DNA from 2 places in the Streptomyces sp. NPDC002619 genome. Region 2 is predicted to be linked to the other one. Evidence: riboswitches for the same ligand, from Rfam matches in the RefSeq annotation. Region 2 holds a riboswitch; the other holds the start of a gene.
What was found. Region 2 has a riboswitch for cyclic di-AMP ahead of ACFYXB_RS30255 (M23 family metallopeptidase). Riboswitches for the same ligand answer to the same signal wherever they lie in the genome.
Positions count from the first base shown of each region.

Region 1: another riboswitch for cyclic di-AMP. It lies ahead of ACFYXB_RS10250 (C40 family peptidase); the one in region 2 lies ahead of ACFYXB_RS30255 (M23 family metallopeptidase).

Region 1 is NZ_JBIAQV010000004.1:198,952-202,348, forward strand. It holds gene ACFYXB_RS10240 (ATP-dependent Clp protease proteolytic subunit) at 28-663, shown strand; gene ACFYXB_RS10245 (hypothetical protein) at 671-970, shown strand; cyclic di-AMP (ydaO/yuaA leader) riboswitch at 1,350-1,544, shown strand; gene ACFYXB_RS10250 (C40 family peptidase) at 1,547-2,026, shown strand; gene ACFYXB_RS10255 (ATP-binding protein) at 2,100-2,558, opposite strand; gene ACFYXB_RS10260 (helix-turn-helix transcriptional regulator) at 2,781-3,397, shown strand, end outside.
Region 2 is NZ_JBIAQV010000024.1:96,529-99,925, reverse strand. It holds gene ACFYXB_RS30260 (aldo/keto reductase) at 1-63, opposite strand, end outside; gene ACFYXB_RS30255 (M23 family metallopeptidase) at 191-1,237, opposite strand; cyclic di-AMP (ydaO/yuaA leader) riboswitch at 1,245-1,404, opposite strand; gene ACFYXB_RS30250 (PP2C family protein-serine/threonine phosphatase) at 1,648-2,829, opposite strand; tRNA gene ACFYXB_RS30245 (tRNA-Met) at 3,011-3,084, opposite strand; gene ACFYXB_RS30240 (dihydrofolate reductase family protein) at 3,151-3,397, opposite strand, start outside.

The sequences.
Region 1 (3,397 bases), on a different contig from region 2:
CGGCTCTGCCGCGAGGAGGGGTATGCCATGACCCGACCGTCCGCCCGCTATGTCCTGCCGGAGTTCACCGAGCGCACGAGCGCCGGCCAGCGGACGCTCGACCCGTACTCGAGGCTGCTGGAGGAGAGGATCGTCTTCCTCGGCACATCGATCGACGACACGGCGGCCAACGACGTGATGGCGCAGTTCATGCACCTCGAGCACCACGATCCGGACCGGGACATCTCGCTGTACGTGAACTCCCCCGGCGGCTCGTTCAGCGCCATGGCGGCGATCTACGACACGATGCGCTACGTCGGCTGCGACGTGGAGACGATCTGCCTGGGGCAGGCCGGCTCGTCGGCGGCCTTGCTGGTCGCGGCCGGTACGCCGGGCAAGCGGTTCGCGCTGCCGGGCGCACGGATGGTGGTCCAGCAGCCGTCGCTGCCCGAGCCGGTGCAGGGGCAGCCGAGCGATCTCGTCATCCAGGCGGAGGAGTTGGGTCGGGTCCGGGTGCTGCTGGAAGGAATGCTCGTTCGGCACACCGGTCGTAGCGCGGAGCAGGTCCACGAGGACCTCGAACGGGATCTGATCCTGGACGCCCCGGGCGCGCTGGCGTATGGACTGGTGGACGGCATCATCCCCAGCCGCAAGGCCTCCCGCCGCACGCCCGACGCGGGGTGAGCGGCCGATGCTGCCACCGGAACTCCCGCCGCTGCCCGCCCTGACCCGCGCCGAGGGCGAGTTGATCGACCGTTACCTGGAAGTGGTCGACCTGCTGGGCCGGATCAATCCGGCGTCGGACGGGGACACGTATCGCGGGCTGCGGGCGGCCCAGGCGCTGGTGCGCAAGGCGGCGGAGCTGCAGGACGCGCTGGCGACGATGCATCAGCGGGGCGAGACGGAGCTGCATGCGGCCACGCTGGCACGGGCATTGCGGGTCCTGGACGGTGAGCGCCGCACGGCGCGGGTGTCTTTGCCGCCGCCCTGACGCATGGGCCGGCGCGGGCGTCCGGGACCGGGGTGCCGCACACTCGACGACCGGACACCCCGGCCCGAGTTGAAACGACCCAAACGACGTACCCCTGTTCGGCGTAGAAAAGCATTTTTTTTCGGCGTCGCGCGGGATGCGCGGGGCGCCCGCCGAGGGGCTCGGCGAGGTGCTCCCGCGCTGGTCCGAGGGCTCGTCAACTCCTGGACGAGGGTGCGAACAAGGCACCGTGGACCCGAACGGGCGAATGGTGAGTAACACCACAAATCCCCGGTTCCTTTGGGATTTTCGGACACGCGTGAGTGAGGATCCCTGTCTGACGACAAGCCCCCGCCACAGCGGCGGGGCGGTCCGGGCGGACGCCGAGTCCTGCCGCCGCCCGGATGACCGGTCGACGGCAGTGGATCGGCAGGAGTGGAGGACCCAGGCAAGACGGGTCGCCGGAACGGACGTTCGTTCGTCTGAAGGTTCGTTCCGACCGGCCCTTGGGGTGAAGCCGCGGCAACGCGGCCGGGCTACTTCGCCAGTCCGAATCCGACAGGTCATCCTTCACAGGCGGCTGACGAAGGGTTGCGCATGACTGCGCTCAATCGTGTCCCGTCGCTGATGGTCCGGGCTGGTACGGCCTCGGCGCTCACCATCGCCGCCATGGGCGGCTCGATCGTGGTTCCGGGCGTGGCCACGGACGCCGCCGCCGCGACGAGGGCGACGGCGACGAAGGCACTCCGGATCGCGGCCTCGATGAAGGGCTCCCCGTACCAGTGGGGTGCCACCGGGCCGCGCAGGTTCGACTGTTCCGGGCTCACGCTCTACTCGTTCAAGAAGGCGGGCAAGAGGCTGCCGCGGACGGCCGCCCAGCAGTACAACAGAACGCGTCATATCTCGGCCAGGAACCGCAAGGCCGGTGACCTGGTGTTCTTCCACTATGGCTCGAGCGTCTACCACGTCGGCATCTATGCCGGGAAGGGAAGGATCTGGCACGCGCCGAAGTCCGGTGACGTGGTGAGGCTGCAGAAGATCTGGACGCGGAGCGTCTGGTACGGCCGCGTGAGCTGAACTGCCCGAGGGCTGACGGCCGCAGGCGTGCGGCCCCGCCCTCGGCGACCGACCCAGCAGGAGCCGGAGAGTCTCACGGCTCCTGCTGGGTCGCCGTCGTGAGGGGCTGGGCCGGGACTGTCCAGGGGAGTTCGATGGAGACGGTCTTGCCGCCCTCGCGCGTGGGACGGACGCGCAGTTTGCCGCCGCATTCCGCGGTGAGCCAGCGGATGATGACCATGCCGCGTCCATTGTCCTGCTGGACGGCGGCGGGCAGTCTCTTGGGGAAGCGGGGATGACTGTCCGTGACGCCGATGCGGAGGTGTTCGTCACGGATGAGCACCATGTCCACCGTGAAGGTGGGTGACTGACCGAGGGTGTGCTGTACGGCGTTGGTGGTGAGTTCGGAGACGATGAGCCGGATGGTGTCGGCGACTTCCGTGTCCGCAGGCAGGCCCCACTCCGCGAGGGTGCCGAGTACGTAGGAGCGGGCCGCGGAGACCGAGGCGGGATCGCTCGGCAGAGTTACGGATGCTTCCAGATGGTCTGCCATGGCGACGTTGTCCCTTTCCCACGGGACCGCAGTCCGACACGGAGCGGATGGTTCGAGTACGGTCCCGGACTGGTGCTTCGTCGTCAGACTGCCATCACCACGTCGGTCACGGTGGCGATCCACCAAGATATGCATATATCTGTCGCTCAAAGCGGTGAACTCTGCGACGGCAGAGCGTATTTGGGCGGCACGTAAGGAGTAATGCCGAGTAAGGAGTAGCGCATGCAGCACGGTCCCGCGGTGCGCCGCCGGAAGCTGGGCGCCGAACTGCGCTCCCTGCGCACCGGTGCGGGTCTCACGAGCGGTGAGGCGGCCCGGATGGTGGGGTGGCACCAGTCGAAAGTGAGCCGTATCGAGACGGGTGCGAGCGGCGCGAAAGCGGCCGATGTGCGGTTACTCCTGGACGCCTATGGTGTGGCGGACGGTCAACTGCGCGAGCTGCTGCTGGCGTTGGCGGGCTCGGAGAACGGCTACGGCCGTCACCACTGGTGGCACGCCTATCGCGGGGTGCTGCCGCCCGCCTACCGGGACTTCATCAGCCTGGAGTCGCAGGCCAGCGGGATGCGCACGCTTGAGACGCTGGTGGTACCGGGGCTGTTGCAGACGCCTGAGTACGCGCGGGCGGTGACCCGGGCGGCCGTGGGCGAGCCGGACAGCGCTGCGGACGACCGGCTGGACACGCTGGTGGAGGTGCGGCTGGCCCGGCAGGACGTGCTGCGGTCGAATCCGCCGCTGGAGCTGAGCGCCGTACTGGACGAGGCGGTGTTGCGAAGGGATGTCGGCGGTCCGGACGTCATGGCGCGGCAGCTGAAGCGGCTGATGGAGGCGGCGCGCCTGCC
Region 2 (3,397 bases):
GCCGCCGAGGGCAAGCGGGAAGACCTCGAGGTCGGAGGAGCCGAGTTTGCGCAGAGAAGTCATGCTTCAATTCAACGCACGGACCGGAGCGCCCGATTCCGCCGGCGCCGGAAAGATCCAGTAAACACCTGACCGGCGGCCCAGACGTCGGGGGGTTGTCGTCAGGACCGCCGGGGATCAGGAAGGTGCGTCAGGGGGTGAGGCCCTTGTCGCGCAGCCACGGCATCGGGTCGATGCCCGTGGCCTGGCCGCCGGGGTGGACCTCGAGGTGCAGGTGCGGGCCGGTGACGTTGCCGGTGGCGCCGACGCGGCCGATGACGTCGCCGGTGTTGACCTTCTGGCCGACGCTGACGTTGATCGAGGACTGGTGGCAGAACCACAGCTCGGTGCCGTCGTCGAGGGTGAGGATCGTGCGGTAGCCGTACGCGCCGGCCCAGCCCGCCTCGGTGATCGTGCCGGTGTGGATGGCCTTGATCAGGGTGCCCGTGGGGGCGGCGAAGTCTAGGCCGGTGTGGTAGCCGGAGGACCACATGGAGCCGGCCTGGCCGAAGGTGCCGGTGATCGTGTACGAGGAGGTCGGCAGCGTGAACTGCTTGGCCAGCGCGGCGAGGCGCTCCTCCTCGGCCTTCTTCTTGGCGGCTGCCTCCGCGGCGGCCTTGGCGTCGGCGGCCTTCGCCGCGGCAGCCTGCTCCGCCTTGGCGGCCTCTTCCGCGACCTGCTTGTCGGCGGCGGCCACGGCAGCGGCGGCGGCCTTGGTCTCGACCTGGCCCTGCTGCTGCTCGGCCTGGGCCATGATCCGGTTGCGCAGGGCCTCACCGGCGTCGGTGGTGCCCTTGGCGGTGTCGGCCTGGGTCACGCCGACAGTGCTGAGGGCGGCGGTGGAGCCGGAGCTCTTGGGCGCGTCGGAGGAGGGCGCGTCGCTCAGCAGGGAGCTGACGGAGGGCAGGTCGGGCATGGAGATGGACACCGGAGCCTTGCCGGTGTTGGCGCTGGCCATGCCGCCCGCACCGACGGCGGCTATGACACCGACGCCGAGGACCGTGGAGCTGCGGGCGAGTCCGCCACCGCGCTGCTTGCCGACGCGGTGCCGGCCACGCAGGGGGCGGATGGATTCCTCGGTGGGGTTCCACTCCTCCCAGGGCCCCTCGTCGGCGCGCGGACCGTCGTACCCGAAGGTCTCGGTGCTGCGCTGGCTCGGTACGAACGGGGCTGCTGGAGCAGGCCGGTTGGACGCCACTCGGGCGTACTCCTTTCCTTCCTTCGCCTACCGGGTTAGCTGACGGGTTCGGAGCAGGAAGGTCTCCTACGCGCGTATACCGGCCGTGACTTCACGGCGGCATCCGCGTGATTCACCCCAAGGTGGTGGTTCCCCGGTTCCCTCGCGGGATTCGGCGCGTGCGCACGGAGCCGCCTCTTGTGACGGCTGGGACGACCGCGCTGCGTTATCGAACGTTAATAGACTCGGAGGGCAGATTCCAAGCCGTTCCGCGTGATCATTAACGTTTTCGGTACGGACTTACGGGCCACGACTGGTGAAAATCGGGCGAGTTGACCGCCGCCCTACCACCGCCAGGGAATTTCACAGAGCCTGACGGTGTATCAGTTGTTATCGGAGGGCTTCTACCCGATCACCACCCGTGACAACGATCAAGGACGCCGTACGGCCAGCAGCGCCATGTCGTCCGTCATCCCGCCCCCCGAGTGCCGCCGCACCTCCTCGGCGAGCACCCCGAGCAGCGTGCACGGATCGTCGAAGGTACGCCCGGCCAGCCGCCGCTCGGGGTCGTAGAACCAGCCGTGCGCGTCGCGGGCCTCGGTCAGACCGTCGGTGTACAGCAGCAGCGTGGCCCCGCACGGGAAGCCGGTCTCCTCGGCACGGTCGGGCCACACACCCAGCTCGCCCATGCCGAGCGGCAGCGCGCGCTCCCCGGTGAGCAGCGCCTTCAGCCGGCCGTCGGCATGCAGGAGCAGGGGCGGCGGATGCCCCCGGTTGAGGAACCGGACCGCTTCGTCGCCGTGCGGGATCTCGACGAGGACGGCCGTCGTGAACCCCTCATAGGTGTCGATCCCTTCGCGGCGCGTATCTTCCCGAGTCAGCGCCCGCTCCAGCCGCTGCGCCACCGCCTCCAGCGTGGCCTCCTGCTCTGCGGCCTCCCGGAAGGCCCCGATCACGACCGCGACGGCCGCCACGGCTCCCATGCCCTTCCCGCGTACGTCCCCGACGATGATCCGCACGCCGTGCGGGCTGTCCTGCACCGCGTACAGGTCACCGCCGATGAACGCGCCCGCCTGCGCCGCCTCGTACCGCGCCGCGATCTCGAACCCACCGATGTGCTCGGCGGGTTCGGGCAGTACGGCGCGCTGGGCGGCCTCGGCGATCTCGCGGGCGGAGGCCAGCCGCTTGTCACCGAGGCGGACGACGCGGTTGATGCCGACGGCCAGCAGGGCGACCGTCGCCACGGTGACGTCCTCGGTGACGGACCCGGCACTCGTCTGGGAGCTGAACCCGGCATGCACCGCGAGGGTGCCGGCGGCGGCCGCCACCCCGGTGACGACGGTGGCGCGGAGCGAGGTGAGGGGGGCGGCGACGAGCGGGGCGGCCGTGAAGAACGGGGCGGCGGTGAATTCCATCGGGGTGAGGACGCCGTACAGGATTCCGCCGACGACCAGCAGCGCGGGCAGTATCCGCACGAGCGACCGCGCCAGCGAGGTCCGCCGCTCCACGCGCTCCTCGTGGACGCCGCGCAGGCCCGTGCCGGGCACGGGATCGCCGGGCAGCCGCCCGCCGGCCCTGGCGTACGGCCCCTCGTCCACCTCACCAGAGCGCACTGCTCGTCTCCCGCGTCTCGGCATACGTCCGTCCAGGTTTGCCGGGGCGGATGCGGGCGGCGAGCGCTGTGGGCCGACCGGATGAGCGGGTGTGACGGGAAACACGGAAGCCGCGGGAAATGCCGTGGCAAAACACTCAGGGCCGGAATCCAATTTCTGGATTCCGGCCCTGAGCCTTCAGTAGCGGGGACAGGATTTGAACCTGCGACCTCTGGGTTATGAGCCCAGCGAGCTACCGAGCTGCTCCACCCCGCGTCGTTGAAACCAGTGTACGCCATGCGAAGGACCCCGAGCGCACGGGTTTAATTCCGGCGCCCGTGGTCAGCCCAGCAGGTGCCGGTTCGGCTCCTTGGCCCGGGCCTCGTACTCCGGCAGTACGACGACGTCGGCGCCCTCGGCCGCGAGCAGCCCGCTGCCGTCGGCGCCCGCCACGAACGTGTCCGGCTCCCGCCAGGCCGTGACCACGCGCCGTACTCCCGCACGCAGGATCAGCCGGGCGCAGGGCAGGGGCCGCGAGGCACGGCGGGCGCACGGTTCGAGGCTGCTGTAGACGGTGGCGGCGGGCAGC